Regions from separate parts of the Pontibacter sp. T17 genome, predicted to be linked through region 2. Evidence: riboswitches for the same ligand, from Rfam matches in the RefSeq annotation. Region 2 holds a riboswitch; the other holds the start of a gene.
The links. A riboswitch is a leader RNA that binds a small molecule or an ion and turns the genes downstream of it on or off. The one in region 2 is predicted to bind cobalamin.

Region 1: it holds a riboswitch for cobalamin, as region 2 does, so the genes downstream of both, AC2D8O_RS05510 (acyl-CoA thioesterase) here and AC2D8O_RS11795 (ABC transporter substrate-binding protein) in region 2, are expected to answer to the same signal.

The regions. Positions count from the first base shown of each region.
Region 1 is NZ_JBXVVW010000001.1:1,222,115-1,234,402, forward strand. It holds gene AC2D8O_RS05465 (SusC/RagA family TonB-linked outer membrane protein) at 1-323, shown strand, start outside; gene AC2D8O_RS05470 (RagB/SusD family nutrient uptake outer membrane protein) at 344-1,822, shown strand; gene AC2D8O_RS05475 (hypothetical protein) at 1,875-3,635, opposite strand; gene AC2D8O_RS05480 (hypothetical protein) at 3,795-4,421, shown strand; gene AC2D8O_RS05485 (winged helix-turn-helix transcriptional regulator) at 4,436-4,768, opposite strand; gene AC2D8O_RS05490 (type 1 glutamine amidotransferase domain-containing protein) at 4,888-5,634, shown strand; gene AC2D8O_RS05495 (TMEM175 family protein) at 5,646-6,263, shown strand; gene AC2D8O_RS05500 (NADPH-dependent F420 reductase) at 6,288-6,923, shown strand; gene chrA (chromate efflux transporter) at 6,904-8,043, opposite strand; cobalamin riboswitch at 8,411-8,626, shown strand; gene AC2D8O_RS05510 (acyl-CoA thioesterase) at 8,761-9,195, shown strand; gene AC2D8O_RS05515 (ribonucleoside-diphosphate reductase small subunit) at 9,208-10,194, shown strand; gene AC2D8O_RS05520 (ribonucleoside-diphosphate reductase subunit alpha) at 10,341-12,288, shown strand, end outside.
Region 2 is NZ_JBXVVW010000002.1:878,168-890,455, forward strand. It holds gene AC2D8O_RS11785 (hypothetical protein) at 1-6,114, opposite strand, end outside; gene mnmE (tRNA uridine-5-carboxymethylaminomethyl(34) synthesis GTPase MnmE) at 6,621-7,982, opposite strand; cobalamin riboswitch at 8,045-8,253, shown strand; gene AC2D8O_RS11795 (ABC transporter substrate-binding protein) at 8,287-9,459, shown strand; gene AC2D8O_RS11800 (iron chelate uptake ABC transporter family permease subunit) at 9,463-10,524, shown strand; gene AC2D8O_RS11805 (ABC transporter ATP-binding protein) at 10,524-11,615, shown strand; gene AC2D8O_RS11810 (YncE family protein) at 11,608-12,288, opposite strand, start outside.

The DNA of each region.
Region 1 (12,288 bases), on a different contig from region 2:
ACCGGAATACCAACATCCCTCGTCTGTCGTTTGCTGACCCACAGACATTCCAGGCCTCAACCCGCTGGATTGAAAATGGCGACTTCCTGCGCATCCAGAACGTAACGCTGGGCTATACCCTGCCACAGCGCTGGGTAAGCAAGATGTCTATGACCAGCATGCGCCTCTATATCAGTGCCAATAACCTTGCCCTGTTTACCAGCTACTCAGGTATCGATCCTGAAGCCAACTCGCAGGGTCAGGCCAATACCGGCACAGGTCTGGATATCGTACAGGCCCCGCAGGCCCGGACTTTCCTTTTTGGTGCTTCTGTCCAATTCTAACCTCTAACTCACACCATTCCATGGTTTCCAAAACATTGAAAGGCGTTCTGCTGGCCTCGCTGCTGGCAACGGCCTCTGGCTGTGGGGAAGCATTCCTCGACGCAAATCCAGAAGACCGCATCACAGAAGAAGCGGCCTATAATACACCTGCTCGTGTAGAACTGGCCGCCAACGGTTTGTATCACGGCCTGCAAGGGGCCACCAATGCGGCTAACTTCCTTGGCGCGACAGTACAGATTGCGGGCGACGTGCGTGGCGAAGACATCATCACCAAGAGCTTCTTCACCACGATTGCCGAGAATGTGCAGACCCCCAATACGGCCGAGGTGGTTAACACCTGGACGCGCGGGTACTATGCCATCAACCTGGCTAACCTGATGCTGGATGCGCTGACGAATAAATTCCCCAATGTCGTATCGGGCACTGCCAAGAACGGATATCTGGGCGAAGCTTACTTCGTACGTGGCATATCGCATTTCTACCTCGTAAACCTGTATGCCCAACCCTACCAGTGGAATGGCGCAACAGGTATCGGCGGCACGGGCACCCATCAGGGTATTCCGCTGCGCCTGACGCCAATCATTGACCTTCAGGGTAACGATGCACCCCGCGCCACGGTAGCAGGTGTGTATGCACAGGTGCTGGCTGATCTTGACCAGGCTGAAGCACTTCTGCCCGGTGTGCGTGCTACGGCTTCACTTTCGAAGTCGCGTGCTACCAAGGCCGCAGCGATTGCAATGAAGGCCCGTGTGTATCTCTACATGGGTAACTATGCCAAGGTGATTGAGGAGTGCAACAAGCTCGTTCCGGCTGTTGCGCCCTATGCTTCCAGCGGCCCGCTGGGATCGTTGGCGCTCACGGCTACGCCGTCGGCAGTCTGGGTATTCCCTGCTGTTTCCTCCGAGTCCATCTTCTCAATTGCATTCGATTCGTCTGACCCTGCTGGTACGAACAACGCACTGGCTCAGTTCTACAACCAGCGCGAACTGCTGTTCATCAACCGCAGTCTGCGTAATGACTCGCGTTGGGTAGCAGGCGATCTTCGTCGCACCTCACCGATGATTCGCAAAGACTCGCTGGTGAACAAGTACACCCGCTCGTCTACACAGGATGACTGGGCCCCGGTAGTGCGCTACGCAGAAGTGCTGCTGAACCTTGCCGAAGCCGAAGCCCGCGTGGGCGATGAGACCCGTGCGCTGGCGCTGCTGAATGCGGTGCGCGACCGTTCAAAGCCGGCGGCTACCCCCTCTTACGGTGCATTTGTCACTCGTAATGACCTGGTAGATGCCATTCTCTTTGAACGCCGTATCGAGTTCATCGGTGAAGGACATCGCTCTTTCGACCTTATTCGTACCGGCCAGGGGTTGACCGACAAACGGCGTGAAGATTACTCGCTTATCAGTGACATTCCGTTCGGCAATAACCTCATCATCTGGCCGATTCCTTCCGGCGAACTGAACACCAACCGACTGATTGGTGGACAGAACCCCGGCTATTGATTCGTATCAGTACTGCTGAAAAGCCTGCCCGGTATAGGGCAGGCTTTTTTGTTTACTGCAATAGCTGGTTGAGCAGTACCACGCTGAAAATGCTAAGCAGAAACCAACCGAGAAAGCCCTCGATTACCGTGAGATAGCCAACCACACCGCCCACACGCAGTTCGCCAAAGCCCAGGGTTGAGAAGACATTCAGACTGAGGATGACGGAATCTACGGCCTTGCGCAGTGTGAAGTATAAGATGGAGAGGACAACGGCAACAGCCAGCAGCCAGAAGAGCCGACTCTGCTGACGAGGAGTCAGCTCACTCCAGGAGTGGCTTCCGTGCGGCATAAGCCGACGATACAGCCATCCCTCTGTGTGTAGGAAGAGGTTATAAAGAGGTATGCGAGGCAGGTGAAGTAGAGGGCGATAAACTGCCGGAAGCAACTGCCCATGCCGTCGGAGGCGCCGTCGGACATCATCAGCCCGGGCATGGTCATCGAACAGGATCAGGTGTTCCAGATACAGCCGGTATGGGCTGCGGGGCGAAGTCAGAAAGTGGGTGTAGAGGAGGTACTGTGTGCGCAGACTACGGTGCAACACGTCACCGTAGCGGAAGGGGGTAATGAAGTAGATTCCGGCGAAGCCGAGTATCACCCAGAAGGAGAAGAGCAGGGCACGATAGGTGTTGGTGCCATAGTCGGAGAAAACGTACATCAACCGGTTGAGGATATAGAGGACGTACTGTTCACGGCGGCCCTGCCGCTCATAATCGGCTAGATACTGGTTGGTCTCGATGTTCTTGAACTCGATGTAGGACGAGTCGGCGCTGAAGCGGTCTCCAAGTGCCCGATACGTTTGGTACAGGTTGGTGTAGGCGGCTACAAGTGCCGGATACAGCGTCTGGCGTGGATAGGCAGATATCTGATGGGCATTGGCTACGGTGGTGTCGCCCAGCAGTTCGCTGATCCGATGGTTTTTCAGCGAGGCCCACTCCACCTGGGTATTCAGCGGGTTGAGGCTCAGGCCGGTCAATACCACTCCTTTGGGTAGCGCCAGCTGTGTCAGCAGAAACATGTTGGAAACCGTACTGCGCCCAAGTAAAAGGGGCACCTGCAATTGACAGTGAGTAAGCCGCAGATTGGTGAAGGTAGATTGCGACAGGTTAACACTTAACGACGACACTGGCATACGGCGGGTGGAGTCGTGCGCCGAAAGGAAAAACCTGCAACGGTCGAGGGTAAAGTCCAGTGAGGCACTTCGTGCGTCGATAGTGAGCAGGCCATTCTTGGTGTTGTCAAAGGTTTCATTGAAGTGCGTCAGATCTGTGACGGTGAAGCTGCAGTCCCGGAACGATACATAGTCGGTGTAGGCTGCATTGCGGCGCAACACAACACCATTGAGAAAATGGCAGCGTTCGAAGCGCAAAAAGTCTAGGCTGGAGCCCTCGATGCGTACGGCCGACTTGAGGGTGCAGTCTTCAAACCAGATTTTCAGGCCGCTACAGTTAACGAAGTAGAATTCACCCTCAATGGTCGCATTCCGCAGTACCCACCAGTACTGTGGGTCAAACGTGCAGTTTTCAAAGCTGTAAGTGGCCGGAAACCGATGGCGCCGTGTCGTGTCGGCCCACCACGCATCCATGCCGGCTTCATCTTTCACTACGTCGAATCTGACGTTGAGGTTCTGGAACAGAATACGGCCGGGGCGGGCATTGCGCATTGCCTCCATCAGCTGGGTGAAGGTGACGGTGCGCCCGCTGAGATCAGAGGTGTAGATGTTCTGTTGGGCGTTGAGTGTGTGTGGCAAACCCAACAGCAGATAAACGGCCAAGAATCGAAGAATCAGTAGCACAGAGAGAGGAGGCCTGAAATGCAGCACAGCGAGTGTTTGACGGCGAACCTCAAGTTAGCCGATTCGGCTCTTCAGCTGAGCACAAGTCAGTTAGCCATTTTTGATGTATTTTACAGACGAACCTAAACTTATCAAGTAATGAAGCATTCGGTAGTTTTTCTGTTTTCGGTAGTCGCATTTCTGGTGATCCCCGCCGCACATGCACAAACCATGGGTCCTTTGGCCGTGCACTCGCGCAGTAATGTGTTTGTGGCTGGAAAGGTGCAGGATGGCGAAATGGGTGGTGTACTGCCAGTAGCTGTCCAATTGGTGCAGGGGGCCCAGGTTATCTCTTTCGAGGGTGTAACAGGCGAACTGGCCTGCGCTGATGATCAGTTTTTCTCGCCCGACGGAGGCGACTGTGCAGGTGGCAGCACGGATCTCAACAGCAAGGGCGCTATTGCAGGAATTGTCCACCGCCAGAAGTCGCTGTTTCTGGTAGGCGTGTTTCTCGGTGCTACCCAGCCAGCAGCAGCACCCGCACGTCTGGATTTCTCCGATGGCAAGGACAACGCAGAAACTTTCAGCCCGGGGCTGAATCAGGTGTTTTTCATTGGTGACGGGCAGACCGAAGCCGGAACAGCCCAGAAGTTCAAGGTGCCAGCTGGAGCCCGGACGCTGTATCTGGGTATTGCTGATGGCTATTCATTCCAAGGGGATCCTGGGGCCTACAACGATAACAAGGGTACGGTGTTTATCGAGGCCATTCATGTAAATCCGAAGTAAGGGACTTTGCTTCGCTAACTGGGTGGGGCCAGCGCCTCGCCCAGTTTTCTCAGTTCCAGAATGACAGGCAGCACCAGTCTGCCGCGCTCGCTGATGTTGTATTCTACCCGGGGTGGTACCTCGGGATACTGTGTGCGCTCGATGAAGCCGTCGAGTTCCAGTTCGCGCAGCTGCTGCGTCAGCATTTTGGGCGTGATGCCCTGAATCATTTTGCGCAGCTCGCCATAGCGACGTGTCCCGTCTTTCAGTCGCCAGAGGATGGGGAGTTTCCAGCGGCCACCGATTTTCTCCAGCGCCAGTTCTACGTGGCTGTGGTAGGTTCGGCCCTGATAATCGAAAGTTGGCATTTTTATTAGATTGTAAATCAACATTTAACACCAAAAGGTGCGTATGGTACCAAACAGTACATACTTGTTATAGGGAAATATAGAGGTCTAGTTTGCACATATACAACTTCTCGACCTGTATGAGTGCAAACCTTTCTATTCTGAATCCGTCGAAGCCCAAGCGTGTACTGCTGCTGGCTTCCAACGCAGCGGTGTCACCTGTTACCGGCTGGCCCGTGGGCCTGTGGATCGCCGAACTGGCGCACCCGTATCATGTATTTGCGGAGCAGGGCTATGAGATTACCATTGCCAGCCCGGAAGGGGGCAAGTTGGAAATTGACGGCTTCAGTGACCCGCGGCATGAGTCAGGCTATTCGGCCCATGATTTCCTGAGCCTGGGCTTTCTGGAAAGCAGCCAACATTCGGCTCTATTGGCCAATACACAGCGCATGGATACGCTGGACCCCGCCAGCTTTGATGCCGTGTTTATCTGCGGTGGTCAAGGTCCAATGGTTACTATGTATGATAATGCAGCCGTACACCAGTTCGTAGCCAAAGCCTATGAGGCTGGCAAGGCAGTGGCGGTAATCTGCCATGGTACCTGCGTGCTGCTGAAAACCCGACTTTCTACTGGGGAACTGCTGGTGCAGGGCAAAACGTGGACAGGCTTTGCCGACAGCGAGGAAGCCTATGCCGACAGCTTTGTAGGCATGCGCATCCAGCCGTTCTGGATTGAGACCGAAGCCCGAAAGTTGGCTGACTCCAACTTCATTACAGGTCCGCGCTTTGCGCCATTTGCTGTGCGCGATGGCCGCCTGATTACGGGTCAGCAGCAGTATTCCGGCGCGGCTGCGGCCAAGCTGGTAGTGGAGGCACTGGGTGTCTGATATCGCATGCTATGAAAGCGCAATCTCATTTTTCCGTTAGCCGCCTGGAGGCTTTCAGCGATGGGGTACTGGCCATCATCATCACGCTGATTGTTCTGGAGGTGAAGCTGCCGCACGATACGCCGGAAGCGGTGCTGGGGGAGGCTCTGCGGAGCCTTCTACCGAAGGTTGTTAGCTGGGTTATCAGCTTTGGCGTGCTGGGGGTTTTCTGGTTCAATCATCATCGGCTGTTTGCTCTGTTGAAGACCGTAGACGCAGGCCTCCTGTGGCTGAACCTGCTTACCCTTTTGATGCTGTCGCTATTGCCGTTCCCTACCAGCCTGATGGGCGAGTATCCTTCCAGTGCTTTGGCCGTCAGTCTATTCGGCATTACCATGGTGCTGGCCAGTCTGGCCTTTGCCTGTATGCGCTGGTATGCTACCCGCCATCCACTGCTGCTGAAGGATGGGGCGGATATGGCGGCGCATCGGCGGATGATTCGTCGGTCGTTTCTGCTGGGGCCAGCGGCTTGGTCTCTTGCCACTGCCATGGTGATGCTGCACCCTTTTGCCGCACTGGGATGTTATGCTTGTATCCCTCTGTTTTTTGTAACCTCGTACAGCCTGGTACAGCCAGGCACTGACCACTGATTCAACCTCACTTCACTTTCAGTTATGAATATCGCAATCATAGGTCATGGCCACGTGGGTGGCGCGCTCGCCAAGGGTTGGGCCAGCAAGGGCCACTCGGTGTGGGTAGGCGTCCGCGAGCAGCCAAATCCCAAAGCCGAAGCATTGGTAACGGCCGTCCCAGGGCTTAAAGTAACGGATATTGCCGCCGCCGCCGCCCATGCCGATGTAGTGGTAATAGCCGCCGTGCCCGCAGCTGTACACGACATTGCCAGCACCATCAAGCCGCATGTCAAGGGCAAAGTGGTAATTGAAACGATGAACAGCGTGTCGATGAAGCCGCAGGATTTTCATGACACCTACACCGCCTTGCGTACGCTGCTGCCTGAGGCTGATGTAGTAAAAGGTTTCAACAGTACTGGTTTTGAGAACATGGCAAACCCCCATTACAGCGATGCGCTTGCGGCCGACATGTTCATGGCCGGTGGCAGCGCCAAGGCCAAGGAGACGATGAAGCAGCTGGCGCTTGAGCTGGGCTTTGCCAACTGCTACGACTTTGGGGGCGAGGCGCAGGTGCCGCTGTTGGAGCAGTTTGCGCTGGCGTGGATCAACCTGGCCTTCAAACAGGGGCTGGGCCGCGACTTCATGCTGAAGCTGCACTTCAGGCCCAAAGGCCACTGAGGTGCAGCAACCCGCCTGCCGGCACCGCTACGAGCACCAGCCAGGCAGGGTTGAGTTTTGTGCGCCACAGCAATACCGCGCCGCACAGCAGTGCGAGGCCCAGTCGTAGGGGCTGGTGGTGCAGCGGCCAGGCCAACTGAACGATGGTGACTGCCAGTACACCAATGGCTGAGGCCGCTACATACTGCAGAAACTGTTGGAACCACCTGTTGCGCAAGAGGCGTGGCAGGTGGGGTGCCAACGCCGCAATGAGGACAAAGGCAGGCAGAAAGATGCCCGCTGTAGCCGCCAATGCGCCTTTCAGGCCCAGTAGCTTGTAGCCTATCCAGGTGGCTGTAGCGAACAGGGGGCCCGGCGTGATTTGCCCGGCCGCAATGGCATCCAGCAGTTCTACGGGAGTCATCCAGCCGTGCCGGGCTACAAGCTCTTCATTGAGGTAGGCCACCAGTAAGTAGCCACTGCCATAGAGTGTGCCACCTATTTTCAGGAAGATGCCGAAGAGTGTGGGTAGGGTAGGGGCCGCATAGGCACTGCTGCTGGCTCCTGCCGCGCCCAGTACCAGCAGGCTCCGGCTGTAGGGTGGACGGAAGGTGGGGAATAGTGCTGCTGTTGCCCACACTGCTGCCAGGCCCAGCAGGACAGGGGCTTCCGGCAGCCCCAACGCTACCAATAAGGCAGCAATCAGTGCAATGAGTATGCGGGGTGTGGTAGTAAGGGTGCTGCGCGAAAGCCGGTAGACGCCCGCCAATACGATGCCCACTGCGACAGGAGCGATGCCCCAGAGCCAAGGTTCTACTGCGGGCAGTTTTCCGTAGGCAGTGTGAAACCAGGCAAGGCCCAGCGTGATGCCTACCGCGGGCACAATGAAGGAAACCCCCGCCACGATGAGTCCGGCCCACCCTGCCCGGTGATAGCCAGTGTGGATGACCATCTCGGTGGAGTTGGGGCCGGGCAGAAGGTTGGTGAGGCCCAGCATTTCGGCAAAAGCATCGGCACTGAGCCATTTGCGCCGTTCCACTACCGCACGCTGCAACAGGGCGATGTGTGCCGCCGGCCCACCAAAAGCAGTGCAGCCCAGCACGAAACAGACCCAGAAGACTTCACGCAGACGGGAGGGCATGGCTGAAGGGAGACGCGGAAGATGCGATTGGGCGCAAGTTGGCGAGAGATTCCCCCACATCCAGAGCTCTCCACCAAAGGAAAGTACGCGCGTGCAGAGCAAATGTATGTGAAGTGGAAAACCCTTGGGCGGGTAGGGTGTGGACAACCCCGATGACTGTTGGGTTCAGCTGTTTGGTGAACGCAAAAATGCATGCACAGTAATGGGTTTTTCAGGCTGTGCAAGTTCTCCTTTCACAACCTCGCAGGTACCTAAAAGTGGCTGGGTGCATAACCCTCGACTTATCCACCTGGGGGTAAGTGTGACTAGTGTCTAGCGGCAATGCGACGTACCTTTATATCTGCATCCAAGGCGTTGGTTTGGCCGATTTGCAGCGACAGACTTTGGTTTGTAACTGCTTGAGGCTGATGAAAAAGGAATCAGGTGAGAAGCCTGAGCTGACGCGCAACCGTATGGGACGCCCAACTGTTCGTCCAGGCCTGACCCGCAAGGGAAAGGCGGGCAAAGTCACTGGCCCTGAGGCTGGGAAGACGAGACGAAACAGGTCCTGAGCCGGGAGACTTGCCCCACCTTGTGATGGAAGTGTCTGCGCGACTCAGACAGCTTTCCGGTGCTCTGGTAGTGGTGCCTTATATAAGGTACTGCGTCTGGGGTGTCGGCGGGCCATCGGCAGTGCAGCGCTCAGTTTGTTGGTACCTCTCATTTCCATCCTGCCGAATGGCCGAATCTTCTACCCCCTTGCCTACAGCCGCCGAGCGCGAACGGCTGTTGGCTGCCGAAACCCGCCAGTTCATGGCGGTGTTCCCCAATACCACGAATCATTACGATACGCTGTTTGGGGGCACTACGCTGAAGCACATGGACGAAGCTGCCTTCATCTGTGCCACCCGTTTCAGCCGAAAGAAGATGGTGACTGTTTCCTCCGACCGTGTGGATTTTCATCATCCCATTCCGGCAGGCACCTTGGTAGAGCTGGTGGCCAACGTGGTGCATGTAGGCCGCACAAGCCTGCGGGTGCGTGTAGAAGTTTTCGTGGAGGAGATGTACCGTGCACACCGCTACCAGGCAGTATCGGGCGACTTCACCATGGTAGCCATAGACGATACCCGCCGCCCCGTTCCCATCAACGACCTTCCGTCTGCCCACGCCTGATAACTCCTTCCCATGTCACAGTCCATCAACACCGCCAACGAGCCCCTGCTGCGCGACAACCCCAACCGGTTCGTGCTGTTTCCCATACAGAACGATGCCATCTGGAAAATGTACAAGAAGGCCGAGGCAAGCTTCTGGACAACGGAAGAGATTGACCTTACACCCGACCTCGTAGACTGGGAGAAGCTGACCGACGACGAGCGTCATTACATCAAGCACGTGCTGGCGTTCTTCGCCGCATCGGATGGCATCGTAAACGAGAACCTGGCAGTAAACTTCATTCAGGACGTGCAGGTACCTGAGGCCCGCTGTTTCTATGGCTTCCAGATTGCCATTGAGAACATCCACAGCGAGACCTACAGTCTGCTCATTGATACCTATATAAAAGATGGTGCAGAGAAGGACAAACTGTTCCGCGCCATCGAAACCGTGCCAGCTGTGCAGAAGAAAGCAGAGTGGGCAGTGCGCTGGATCACGAACGCAGAGTCGTTTGCCGAACGCCTGATTGCCTTTGCAGCGGTGGAGGGCATATTCTTCTCGGGCAGTTTCTGCGCCATCTTCTGGCTGAAGAAACGCGGCCTCATGCCTGGCCTGTGCTTCAGCAACGAGCTCATCAGCCGCGACGAAGGCCTGCATACCGACTTCGCCTGCCTGTTGTATTCCATGCTGCAGCAGCAATTGCCTACCGATCGTGTACGCTCCATCATCCTGGACGCCGTAACCATCGAGCAGGAGTTTATCCGCGAGGCGCTGCCCGTAAGCCTTATCGGCATGAACGCAGACCTGATGAGCCAGTACATCGCCTTCGTGGCCGACCGTCTGCTGGTGTCGCTGGGCTTGCCCAAGCACTACAACGTAGAAAATCCCTTCCCCTGGATGGAAATGATCTCGCTGGCTGGTAAAACCAACTTCTTCGAGAAGCGGGTTGGCGACTACCAGAAAGCAGGCGTCATGGCCAACAAGGAAGACCAGGTGTTCAGCCTCGATGCCGATTTCTGAGCACCCCTTCATTCACAGAACCAGAACTGACCGAACCCACTCCATATACCGCTCCGATTGTCATGTCAACGCATAAAGCACAACCCAACAATGAGACCCGTCCGCAGGAAGGCGTGGCTCCCCTGCATCCGTACGGCACCGACGGCATGTATGTAACCAAACGCAGCGGTCTGTCAGAGCCGATGGATGTGCGCAAGATTACCCAGCGTCTGGAGCGGCTGATGTGGAACCTGGATACCCGGCACGTGCATGTGACGGAAGTGGTGCGCCGCGTGCAGCAGGGCATGTACAGCGGTATCTCCTCGCGCGACCTCGACAACCTGGCTGCCGAAACCGCCGCCGCGCTCACCGTGCATCATCCCGACTATGCCATGCTGGCAGCGCGTATAGCCGTGAGCAACCTGCACAAGGAAACCCATGCCAGCTTCCGGCAGGTGGTGGAGGCGCTGTTCCGCTTCGTCAACCCAAAGAACAACGAACCGGCGCCTATGGTGTCGGAGCAGTTCTATCGGCTGGTGCAGGAGCACGCGGATGTGATTGATGCACACCTGGAGTTTCGGCGCGATTATGAGTTTGACTACTTCGGTTTCAAGACGCTTGAGAAGTCATACCTGATGCGGCTGGATGGCAAGGTAGTGGAGCGCCCGCAGCATCTCTTCATGCGTGTGGCACTGGGCATTCATCAGCACGACCTCGCCGCTGCGTTCGAAACCTATGATCTCATGAGCCAGAAGTGGTTTGTGCACGCCACGCCCACGCTGTTCAATGCCGGCACCCCCAAGCCGCAAATGTCTTCATGCTTCCTGCTGGCCATGAAGGATGACAGCATCGAAGGCATATACGATACACTGAAGCAGAGCGCTCTCATATCACAAAGTGCAGGCGGCGTTGGGATCTCTATCTCCAACATCCGCAGTTCAGGCGCCTACATCCGCGGCACTGGTGGCACCAGCAATGGCCTGGTTCCCATGCTTCGCGTGTTCAACGACACCGCTCGCTATGTGGATCAGGGTGGTGGAAAGCGCAAGGGCGCATTCGCTATGTACCTTGAACCCTGGCATCCAGATATCTTCCATTTCCTGGAGCTGAAGAAGAACCACGGCAAGGAAGAAATGCGCGCCCGCGACCTCTTCTATGGTCTGTGGATTCCCGACCTGTTCATGAAGCGGGTAAAGGAGAACAGCCACTGGAGCCTGTTCGACCCGCAGGAAGCGCCCGGTCTGGTAGATTGCTGGGGCAAGGAGTTTGAGGCACTGTATGCCCGCTATGAACAGGAAGGCCGTGCCCGTCAGGTGGTGAAGGCTCAGGATCTCTGGTTCCAGATTCTCGACAGTCAAATCGAGACCGGTACGCCCTACCTGCTCTATAAAGACCACGCGAACGGCAAGAGCAACCAGCAGAACCTCGGTACCATTCGCAGCAGCAACCTGTGCACGGAAATCATCGAGTACACCAGTCCCGACGAGGTAGCTGTGTGTAACCTGGCTTCCATTGCGCTGAACCGCTTCATTGTGTCCAACGAAGAAGCCGATGGCCGCTACGAGCTGTCGCGCTACGGCGATGGCTGGGTAGACCACAAGCGGCTGTTCGAGATTTCACGTGTAGCCACGAAGAACCTCAACAAGATTATCGATCTGAACTACTATCCGGTGCCCGAGGCCCAGCGCAGCAACATGCGTCACCGCCCGATTGGCATTGGGGTACAGGGCCTGGCCGATGCGTTTATTGCACTGCGTTTGCCCTTCGAGAGCGAAGAAGCCCGCCGTCTGAACCGCGACATGTTCGAAACCATCTACTTCGGTGCCCTCACCGCAAGTATGGAACTGGCGGCCGAGCATGGGCCCTATGAGACCTATGCGGGCAGCCCAGCCAGCAAAGGCCAACTGCAGTTTGACCTCTGGGGCGTACAGCCTACCGAGCGTTGGGACTGGGCAGACCTGAAGCAGAAGATTGCCGAGCATGGCCTCCGTAACAGCCTGCTGGTAGCGCCTATGCCCACGGCTTCCACCAGCCAGATTCTGGGCAACAACGAGTGCATCGAACCGTATACTTCCAACCTCTACACCCGGCGTGTACTCAGTGGCGAGTTCATCG
Region 2 (12,288 bases):
ATTGGTGATGACCATGCGGGTAACAGAGCCAGCCGTAGCCGAGGCGTTTGGCCCGAAAGTCAGCAGCGTGCCGCCGATATCCAGCAGGCGTGTCGTACCAGCGGTCAGGTCCAGGGTACCAGTCAGCGTCTGGGTACCTGTCATCGTAACAATCTTGGTAGCTACAGCGCCACCAATGGTCAGGTTACTGATGGTACCATTGCTGCCACCCAGCGTGTGGGTGCTGGCAGCGCCCGCAAAACGAAGCGCCAGCGAACCATTGTAGGTGCCACTGTTGAAAATGCTGCCGTTCACATCGATAAACGTGATGGCCCCACCACTGGTTACTGTGCCCTGCGTGATCGTCAGGTTGTTGTTGATGGTGATACCACCCGCCAGTGTACCGTTGAAGGTCAGCGTACCTGCCGACTTATTGATCTCAAGGTCATACAGCGTCGCAGTAGAGCCAGTGTTATTGGTAAATGCCTGGGCGGCAGTACCATTGAAAACAGTGAGCGCAGCACCGTCAGCTTTGAACTGGCCGTTGTTGATTACATCGCCCAGAATCGTTGTGGTCAGGCTGTTGGTGCCCGAGTCGAAGATGGAGTTGGCACTGCCGGCACTGGTAGTAAGCGTCCCGCGGATGGTGAGCGGATGCACCTGTACTCGTGCAGTTACCGCATTGCCCGCGGCACCAGATACTGTCAGGTTGAACAGTGGTGTCGTAGACTCCACCAATATCGTCTGCGCGCCAGCCGTGGCAATACCCAGCTGAATGGTGCCTCCGGTAACATTACCTGTTTCGGGCAGCAGGTACAGGTCGCCGATAGAGCCGCCGCCGGCACGCTCTACAACCAGTGTACCACCGCTCATATTGAAGCTGGTACCAGTGTTGGAATAGAGCTCAAAAATACCTCGGGTATTCTGTGGATTACGACCCCGCACCGTTACCGTACCGTTCGACTGCGTGTATACCAGCGAGCCGGAGGTGATGGTCGTACTGCGTCGAATCTGGCCGTTCACGTTCAGTGCGCCACCGCTTACCGTCAGCTGCGAGTTACCGTCAGAGGTGTACTCGATATCGTTGTTGTTGTTGTTGCCAGCCACACCAACGTTTACCGTGCCATTCTGGATTTCCAGCTCACCGGCCAGCGTAACATCGTTGTTGTCGGCTGCGCTCTGTGCCAGGTTTACTGTGCCCTGCAACACGCGCAGACGGCCAGTGGTAGGAATATTGAACGTAGAGGTAGTCGAGATGGAAAGCGTGTTGTTGCGGTTCCATACCAACGTACCATTGGTCAGCGTCAGCCAGTTGTCGGCAGGCAGCGTTACAGTACCTGAAGCATCGAAAGTCAGCAGGGTTGCCTTGCTGGTGCCCTTGTTTACGGTCAGGTTGGTAAGCGTAATGGTGCCAGCACCCGTGAGCGAGGCATTATTGCCACCGCTCATTGTCAGGTTGATGTTGCCTGCACCGCCAGAGAAAGTGCCTGCTACACTCAGGTTGCCACCGACCGAAAGGTTGTGTGTACCTGCTATCGACTGGAACTGACCTGTTACTGCACCTGCACTTACGGTCACATTTCCTGCAACATTTACGGTTTGGGCTGTAGCATTGTTAAACAGAACTCGCCCGTCTTCAATCGTCATGTTACCGCCCACCGTAAGGGTACGCGAGTTGCCTCCGGTATTGAACCGAACTGTTCGGTTTGCATTATTGGTCTGGCTGAAGAGGGTAAGATTATTCAGCACAGTCAGGTCTACGTTCGGCAGGGTCATCTGCTCCGTACCGCCGGCAGCAGTGTTTCGCACCGACAGGTTCCAATAGCTTGTAGGAGCGGCGGGCAGTGTCAGAGCCGTAGCCGAACGATACTCGATGGTACCACCATTGGTGCCCAGGAAGGCGGAGAAGTCGCCAGTAGGAAAGGTCGCCGTCTGCAATCGGATGGTGCCTGTACCAGTTACGGTGCCCCAGTTACCGCCTGTAAAGGTTACGGCATTGAACGTTGCATTCGTAGCTACATCCAGCGCACCCATAGTAACGTTTGCTGTGAGCGTAACAACGTCATTACCGACAATTCGTACCACATAGCCAGTACCGGAAGGTGCCACACCACCTGCCCAGGTAGCATTCGTGTTGAAGTTACCACCGCCGGTGCCGTTGGAAGTAAACACCGTGGGCGAGGTAAACCCTGCACTACCTACGGTGTAATCACCATCGATAAAATCCTGCGTCAGCGTATTCCAGTTGGCGCCCGTCCGGAAGCTGCTGTTGTTGGGCGGGTTGGGGTTTACCACCGTAGTAGCGCCGGCATTGAAGGTGCCAGTACTGGTAGTCCAGCTGGAAGATGCCGCGTCATAACGCGCCACACGATAGTTCGCGGTTGCACCCTGCCGGTCTCCCGCGATATACGTGTACGTCTTGTGCGTGGCCGACAGTGTACCCGTCCAGCCAGCAGATGTTACACGCCAGTAGTACAGCAGTGCATTGCCCGTGGCGGTTAGGTTGGGGTGTGCGCTGTTTACCGGACGAACCGTGACAGTGCCATAGGTGCCCGTAGTGGTTGCGTTCAGCGTGGTGGGGGTGTACTTGCCACCGGAACCTACCGGGAACAGTACATCGCCGCTGGCTGCCGTAAAGGTGCGCGTAAGACCGCCGTTAGAGCTCTGGCCTGCCGTCTGGATGTGACGGGTAGCCGAGTAACCGGGTGAAGAAATCGCCGCTGTACTGCCCAGTGTCAGGTTGTAGCTGGCGAGGTCCAGAATCTTGTTGGCGGTAAGCGTAAGCGTACCATTCACCCGCTGGTTGGCCAGCAGCGAAATAGGTGCTGTCGCAGCGTTGGTGTTGTTTAGCTCCAGGTTCTGGAACACACCACTGCCGCTGCCGCCAATGGTCTGCACGGCCGCAGCTGTCTGCATCAGAATCTTACCACTGCCGGTATGTGTACCGGAGTTGACGATGTTGCCTGTTACGGTTACAGTCTTGCTGTTATCGTTCAGCGTGCCGCTCGTGATGGTAAGACCACCAGTGGTAACCGTACCCGCACCATTGAGGGTAAGTGTGCCGCTGGTTTTGTTCACCACCAACGAGCCCAATGTCAGGTTGGGTACGTTGTTAAACGACTGCGCACCAGTACCATTGAAAGTAGTGGCGGCACCGGGTACGTTATAGGTAGCATTGGTATTTACCAGCAGATCGCCGCCGACAGTGAGGCCAACCGTATTGGTGTTGCCATCCCAGGTAGTAAAGCCGTTCAGCGTAACATTGCCAATACTGCGCACATCAGTTGGCCCGCCTACAGCACGACCACGCACAGTAATATTTCCTGCACCGCTGGTATTGGTGACATTAATACGGGGCAGCGGTGAAGTGGAGTTGATGGTAAATGCAGCAGTAGCATCTGGGTAGGAGATATTGATTACACCGCCAGTTACATTGAAGTTGCCCGCGCGTGCCCGGATATCTATCCCATCGGTTGTTGCAGCTGTTGGAATGCTGCCAACAAAATTCATGGTGCCACCCGTCATGGTAAAGCTGTTGTTGGCAGATGCCATATCAAACAGCGGATATCCTGGCCAGGCACCAGGAGTAACACCAGAGCCCAGGATATTCATGGTACCGCCCGATATGGTGACGAAGGCAAACAAACCAACGGCAGAGCCACCTAACTGTGAAATATCCAGCTGCCCACCGGAAAGTTGTATTGCTGGGCCTGCGGAGTTACCATACAGGATACCCCCGGAAGCACCCGTGGAGAACAGCCCAGCTGTAATCCTGAGCGTACCCACCAGATAGGTTGCGGTAGCAGCTCGGTTGTTGTTGGGGCCGGCAAATTTGGTAACAACTACTCTTGCAGAGTCTACCCACAACTGTACGGGCACACCAATCTGAAGTGCCTGGCCACCCTCGGTGAGCGATTGGATACTGATGTTGTTGCCAAGCCGGAAAGTACCAGCCTCCAGATACAGCGCCTTGGTGGTATCTGCCGGAGGAGTATAGCCACCTGGGCCCTGTATGTTGGGCGCATACAGTCGGAAGTGAGTGGTGTCGGTGCTGAGCACACGCAGCGTGTAGGTCTGGTCGGTGCCCTTCCGCACGCGCAGACGATAGAAGTCGGTAGTGCCTGCACAGAACAGCGTTGCGTTATTGGCACCCGTAAACTTCACGTCTACCGTAGCACCATACCAAGCGCGCTGAAAGGGCGTATTGGCATACGTACCATTGTAGTAGTTGGCAGTGGTCAGGTCGGGCCCCTGGCCTACAGTCGTATTGAAGAATCGGGCGGTGCCTCCCCGGTTGTAGAAGTTGCCATTCAGTACCAGCTGGTGGCCACCGTTCGCTTGTGTAGCGCCTGCCGGAACCCCAGTGCCTACCGTGATGAGCCCACCCTGCTCCAGCGCCAGATCGCCCGTCACTCGGATGATGCGGCGCACTGTACTGGCATCGTTGATCTGCCAGGTAACTGTACCGGCCCCACCATTGCGACGAACGATCGTCAAATCGCCGTTGATGGTCCAGTCGCTAACCAGCGTATACGTGTAGTTGGTAGCCGAACCGTCTTCTTTCACCAGTTCAACGTTATTGAATATGGTCTGGCTGGTCGGCAGGTTGCCGGTAAAATTGTAGAACACAACCTTGCCACCTGTGGTTGCGGCAAAGCTGGTATAGGTTGCTGTCGGCAGGTTCCCCGAGTTGGTCCGGAGCGTACCCTGTCCTTCTACATTCCCGAAATTGTGTCCTGTAGTGGTTCCGAGGTCCAGCACACCGTCCTGTTCCAGTTGCAGATTGGCAATGGAGACGTTGCTGACGTTCATGGTTACAGTCTGTCCGTTCAGAATGACGGCCTTGTCGCCATTGGCAGGGCCATTTGTTGGCGAGTTGATGAGCGTAGAGCCAGAAGGATCTACCGTCCAGGTATCTGGGTCGGTCCAGTTGCCGGAAGTGTAGGAATAGTAGGTAATCGGATAGGCTACCGGCGTACCCAGAGTGTAGATATCGGTGTCAGACACCAGGCTGGCAGCGCTGGCCGTAAAGGTGTTCGCGCCGGTAGTGCCCGCCAGGGACGTCCACGTGCCGCCGCTTGTAGTACGGCTCCAAACTGTGTTATAGGTTGCGGCGTTGTCGCCGGAGAAAACGTCGTTGTTAACGTAATTGAAGGTAATAGGGGCAGTTCCAGTCGTGATGTTGCTGGTAGTGATGCGGAAGTAACGCGCGATCTTGCCCGTGTAAACGGTCTCCACCGTCTGCTTCACCGACAGCGTACAGACAGCAGCAGAACCACCCGTTACAGTACCTACTGTCACGGGCGCGTATGCGTTATAGTTGACTGTGGTACCTACCGGAAAGGTGTAGGCAACGCCTGCGGCGTTAGTGCCAATCCTTGCAATGGTACCGCCAGTGGCAGTGGTTGCATCGGGCACAATCATACGGGTAGCACTGAATGCTCCTGCACCCGGACTGATCGCTGCCGCATTGGCACTCATGAATACATTCGCAGAAGCTGCAATGTTCAGATAGCCGTCTGATTGCAGTGTCAGCTGGTTGTCGATAATGATGTTTCCACCAGTAACCGTAAGGTTGCGGCCCGACTTATTGATCGTGACGTTTCGGAACGCGGGTGTACCCGCACTTACCGTAATGGTTTGGTCGGCCGTCGTACTGTTGAATACAAAATTCACGAAGTTGTTGGCTGACATGGCCGTACTGAACGTGCCCGAGTTGAAATTGACATTCCCCCCAATAGTGATGGTGCCTGCACCATTAGCGCCATTGTAGGTAAATGCAGTTCCTGTCTGGTTGAAGTTCAGGTTACCAGAGATGGTAAGGTTGTTGGTATTGGCAGATGTCCACTGCAGCACGCCAGTACCCTGAATCGTCAGCGAGCCGATGGTGGCTGTCAGCGCGCCCGGCATCTGAACGGTGTGTCCGGTCAGGATGGTCACCGCCGGATTTGCTACCGACAACAGCCCACCTGGATAATCGCCTATAGTGGTGGCATTTACCCACCCTGCGCCATTCCATCGCTGCCATGTAGTGGTACCTGTCCATGACAATGGGCCAGCTTGTCGCGACCGGTAGTCACCCGTCGTTTGGGCCCATGTTCCATGACCTGTCAGGAGGCACAATACCAACAACATGGTGCCCACCCAAGCTGTTGTTCCTCTAATCCGATTCATTGCTTTGTAGAAAGTAGTTGTCGCCGCTTCTCTACAAAGGCATTGCCAAGAATCAGTATAAATGAGAAAAATGGACGAGCACGGGAATCTGACTGTCGAAATCGCTGTTTCTCTGTTTGGAAAAGCGTGAATACTGAAAAGAAGGTACACTCATCGCCAGTCTACAGCCGTCCTAAAGTGGGAAAAAAGAGACATAGCTCTCTCAAAAATGCCCTCAGTGACAGCGCCAGCAAGGATTTATCAAGGATTCACCTACTATTAATCACTGAGTTAAAACTAACTATTTTGCAGGATGAGTCCCCGCGTTAACACTTATCATCTTCCTTAAAAACTGAAATCTCCGAGCATTTTAGCATTCCACTACCAGCGGCTCGTTGAGTTTGTGTAATACCTATTCCCAATTCAAGAAACCCAACCAGCATTATATATTATAATTGATTCATCTATCCAGAATAGGCCAATTATAATCACTTACCTATGCAAAACTTGGAGAATATATTGCCCAGAATTTCGTCGTTGGTGATTTCTCCGGTGATCTCGCCCAGATAAAGCAAGGCATGGCGGATGTCCATCGCCAGCAGGTCGCCTGGGCGGCCAGCCCGCAAGCCCTCACGCACAGCCTCCAGACTGCCCTTGGCCCGCTCCAGCGCATGCAGGTGTCTCTGATTGCTCACCAAAGTGTCACCACCAGCCAACTCGCCAGCCAGTGCCGACAGCCGATGGGTGAGCACCTCAAGACCCACTCCCCCTTTGGCTGACAGACCAATATGCCCACTCGGCAGAAGCGCATCAGGCCGGGTATCCAGCTTGTTGGCTACAAACAACAGGTGCGCACCCTCACTCAGCGGCAGCTCGCGGGCATAGGCTTCCGCATCCTCGGGTGTACTCATACCAATGTCATACAACAGCACCACTACCATTGCTTCCTGCACCTTGGCAAGCGTACGGGCAACCCCTTCGGCCTCTACCGCATCCCCTGTCTCGCGGATACCGGCAGTGTCCATCAGCCGAAACTCAAAGCCGCCTATATATAAGGTATCCTCGATGACGTCGCGGGTGGTACCGGGTATGTCCGACACAATAGCCCGGTTCTCCTGCAACAGCAGGTTCAGCAGGGTAGACTTACCCGCATTGGGCCGCCCCACAATCACGGTCGGCAGGCCCTGCTTTACGGCATTGCCCGCAGCAAAACTCTCGATAAGGCCCCTTAGCGCAAAGATGGCCTCCGCCGCAGCGGCATCAAGTGCCCCGCGGTCCGCAAACTCCACGTCCTCTTCCACAAAGTCCAGCTCCAGCTCCACCAGTGAGGCAAACTGCACCAGCCGCTCGCGTATGCTGCGCAGGTGGGCACTGTAGCCACCACGCAGCTGCCGCATGGCCAGTTGTTGGCTTTGGGCCGAGCGCGCCGCAATGAGGTCGGCCACCGCCTCGGCCTGCGACAGGTCCATCCCTCCCGCCATGAACGCCCGCAGCGTAAACTCACCAGGGGCCGCCGGGCGAGCACCGTTGGCGGTCAGCAGCGACAGCACCCGGTGCAGGATATACGAACTGCCGTGGCATGACAGCTCTACAATATCCTCGCGGGTATAGCTGCGGGGCGCGCGAAACAGCGACAGCACGGCTTCGTCCAACACCGTCCCGGAGGGTTCGCGCAGGCGGGCAAAGTGCAGGGTATGGCTGGGCAGTTCGGCCAGCTTGAGGGCGGGCACCAGCGGCTGCACCACCTCCAGCGCACGGCTGCCACTCACACGGATAACGCCCAGCGCACCACTACCCGGCGGAGTAGCAATGGCGGCAATGGTGTCGGAAAGATCGGGAATCAGGGCCACGGCGCAAAGGTAGCGCATTGGCAGCGCCCCATGGTGGAATGGCCTGTGGCACGCGGCCTTTCCGTATGTTTGCACCGCTGGGTGATGCGCATGGGCCTGCCTGTGCCGTCTGAAAAGGGAATCCGGTGAGAATCCGGAGCAGTACCCGCTGCAGTAAGTGCCTTCTCTGTCACAGGAGAGGTGGAGCACAACCGCCACTGCGAGTAATCGCGGGAAGGCGTGCCCCACAGCAAGGCCGAGCCTGAAGACCTGCCCTGCACCAACCGGTAATCCTGCCGCTTTCGGGACCAAAAGCGAACCGCCCATGTCTATCGTCTCCTGGCGCGCCGTGCGTGCCGCCCTACTTTCCCTTACCCTGCTGGCCGCTGCCTGCACACAACAGCCGCGCATTCAGCATCCGACGCAGGCTGCTGCCGCCCTGCCAGACTCCTTCACCGTCAGCCATGCCAAAGGCTTCCGGATGGAAATGCCTGCACCGGGTGTGCTGCTGCTGCACATCCTGCGGCCTGCACAGGACACCCAGGACTCCCTTACGTTTGTGCTTACCCGCGCTGGCGTAACCGTACCCCCAGCTTACACCGGCCTGCCACAGGTGCAGGTGCCCGTGCAGCGCCTCGCACTGTCTGGGGCCTCGCAGGCAGCGATGGCCGCCGAACTGGGGGCTGTCTCAGAAATCGTGGGGCTCTCGGGCGCACAGTATGCCTATCACCCCGCTGTAAAACAGGCACTGGCGGAAAAGCGCATACAGGACCTGGGCCAGGAAGGCCTGAACCCCGAAACCCTGTTGGCCCTGAAAACCCAGGCCGTGGTAACCACTGCCGCCATTGCGGGCAGCGGCACCAGTGTACGTGCCGTAAGTGCCACCGGGCTGCCCCTTATCCCCATGGCCGACTGGCTGGAAGAAACGCCGCTGGGCCGCGCTGAATGGATCAAACTCATGGGCGCGCTCACGGGTAACAGCGCCAAAGCCGCGGCGTTATTCCGCCAGACTCAAACCCGCTATGACTCCCTCAAAGCCCTGGCCCGTGGCGTGCAGCACCGCCCCATTCTGCTGGTAGGATTGCCCTACAAGGATGTATGGTATGTGCCCGGTGGCAACAGCTACATGGCGCATTTCTTCATGGATGCTGGCGCCACTTACCCCTGGGCGGGCCAGCGCGAAACCGGCGGCCTGCCCCTGAGCCTCGAAGCCATTCTGCCTATTGCTCAGAAAGCCGAATTCTGGTTCAACCCCGGCCAGTACAAACTGACGCGCCTCGACGAGCTCCGCGCCCTCGATCCCCGCTTTGCATCGTTCCCCTCGCTGCGCCCCGGCAAAGTATGGATCTACAACCGCCGCCTGCTGCCCGACCTCACCAATGACTTCTGGGAACGCGGCCTCCTCTACCCCGACCGCGTGCTGGCCGACCTTCTCTTCATCCTGCACCCCGAGCTGCTGCCAGGCTATCAGCTGGAATTCTACCTCCCTCTTTCCTGACGAATGAACGCCCCGCTGCTTCGGTTTGCGCGTCAGCGATGGCTGCCTATATTGCTGCTGGGGGTAGCACTGGCCTTCCTGCTCGATCTCTGTTTCGGCGCCGTTGACATCCCACTCCCCGGCCTCCTACGGGCGCTGTGGCAGGCCCCTGCCCCCACCGACGACCCCGTCTGGAGCGTCATTATCCACCAGGTACGCCTGCCCAAGGCGCTCACTGCTCTCTGTGCAGGGGCTGCACTGGCTGTGGGGGGCCTGCTGATGCAGACGCTCTTCCGCAACCCCTTGGCCGGGCCCGATGTGCTCGGCATCTCTGCTGGTGCCAGTCTGGGCGTATCGGCGCTGCTGCTGGCTTCGGGCGGGCTGGGTATTGCCGCTGTGAAGGGCATGGGCATTGCCAGTGGGTCGTTGCTGGCTGGGGCCGCCGCTGCCGGGGCTGCACTGGTGCTGCTCATCGTACTGCTGCTGGCCTCACATGTGCGCGACGCCGTGGTGCTGCTGCTCGTCGGCATGATGATGGGTGCCACTACGCTGTCGGTGGTCAGCATCTGGCAGTATTACAGCGCCCCCGAGCAGTTGCAGGACTATCTACTCTGGACGTTCGGCTCGCTGGGCGGGGTGCCCCCTGCGCAGATAGCCCTGCTGGCGGCTATCACCCTGCTGGGACTGGGGCTGGCATGGGTATCGGCCAAACCGCTGGACGCCCTGCTGCTGGGCGAAGACTATGCCCGCAGTCTGGGCCACCATCTGCGCCGCAGTCGCTTTCTCATCATACTGGCTACCAGCCTGCTGGCGGGCGGCGTCACGGCCTTCTGTGGGCCCATTGCCTTCATCGGCATTGCGGTGCCGCACGTGGCACGGGGGTGGCTGGCCGCTTCCAGCCACCGCAAACTCATACCCGCAACGGCCCTGCTGGGCGCTCTGGCACTGCTGCTCTGCGACGTACTGACAGCCCTGCCCGGCCATGCCGCCGTGTTGCCCGTCAACATTGTTTCCTCCTTGCTGGGGGCACCCGTTGTCATATTCCTGCTGCTGCGCAGCCGTTCACTCCAACGCGCTTTCCACTGATGACCACTCCCCTGACACCCCGGCTGGCAGGCACAGACCTGAGTATCGGTTACGGTGGCCGCCACACCCGCACAGTGGCCAAGGGCCTCAGCTGCCGACTTTACGCCGGCCAACTGGTGTGCCTCCTGGGGCCCAATGGCGCAGGCAAATCTACCCTTCTGCGTACGCTGGCTGGCCTGCAACCGCCACTGGCAGGCGCTGTCTACACCAACGGTGCCGACCTCGCCAACCTGGGCCATGCCGAGCGCGCCCACCGGTTTGCGCTGGTGTTTGGCGCACAGAGTGGCCACAGTCTGCTGCGAACACACGAGCTGGTGGCACTGGGCCGCCAACCCTACACCAATTGGCAGGGCACGCTGTCGGCCACCGACCTTGCCCTGGTGCAACAGGCCATGACCGACTGCGGCATTGCCCATCTGGCCGACCGCCCGCTCCACGAGCTCTCCGACGGCGAGCGTCAACGTGCCCACATCGCCCGTGCACTGGCGCAGGATACCCCCGTCCTGCTGCTCGATGAGCCTACCGCCCACCTGGACCTCCCCGGCCGTGTCAGCATTCTGCATCTGCTGATGCGGCTGGCGCACCAGCACCACAAAGCCATTCTCGTCAGCACACACGAACTGGACCTGGCCCTACAGGCCGCCGACAGCCTGTGGCTGCTGCCCCCCGGCGGTCCACTGGTGGCAGGCCTGCCCGAAGACCTTCTGGCACAGGGCCATCTCAACGCCACGTTCCCCACCGAAGGGCTGCATCTGGACGCTGCCACAGGCCGCGCCGCACTATTGCCACAGGGCACACTGCCCCTCTGGCTGGCTAACGACTCGCCCGAAGCCTGCTGGGCCCTGCGTGCACTCTTCCGGCTCGGCTTCTTTCAGGCCAGCACACCTGAGGCACCCTGGCATCTGGACACCCGTACTTCAAACGGCACCACCCACTTCATACTGACACACCACGGCAGACCAGCCGCTGACGCTACCGACATGGCCATGCTGCTGCTGCAAACCGGCCAACATCTGAACCAGATCACAGAAAAGGCCCCGTTGCCGGAGCCTTTTGAAACACAGGTCACGCTGACGCGCTTCGTCAATTGACGCGCAGCACACGGCTCGGCAGCAGGCCCACACTGAAACGCAGTTTCTGGACACCGGTGCGGTCAAACACCAGCGTTTCGCCTGCACGCACATAATCCTTTGCGTCCGTCACATAAACTTCGCCAGTGACTGGATCAGCCGAGATGTTGTAGGGATTGCCTACGTTGTTCACGGTCATGTTGATCCAGTTGATGTTCGCAACTGCATCGGTTTGGGTGTTGACCAGCGAAACGCGGCTGTTGCTGAGCACAAAGGCCGAGTCGCCACGCAGGGCAAAGGAGGCGGAGTTCAGGCTCAGCGTCTGTTTGATACTGCCATCAGTAGCGTTAAGCACATGGATGGCAGAGGGTGTGAGCTCGCTCCAGTCTGTGGGGTCATAGGTTGCGCGGGCCGATACGTAGATGTCGCCGCCCTTGTCGGCCGCTATCAGGAAGAGGTTGTCGGCCACTGTCCAGTTGGCCGTAACGGTGTTGGTGGCAGCGTCAATCACCGAAACGCGGTTATCGTAGGTGCTGAGGGCGCCGCTGTTGGCTACATACAGCTTGGTGCCCAGTGACAGAATGCCTTCGGGATCGCGGCCCACGGGTATGGTGGCAACCGTTGCAAAAGTGGCTGTGTCTATCACCACCACGTTGTCGTCGTAGCAGGTCACGTACAGCTTTCCGCTGTTACC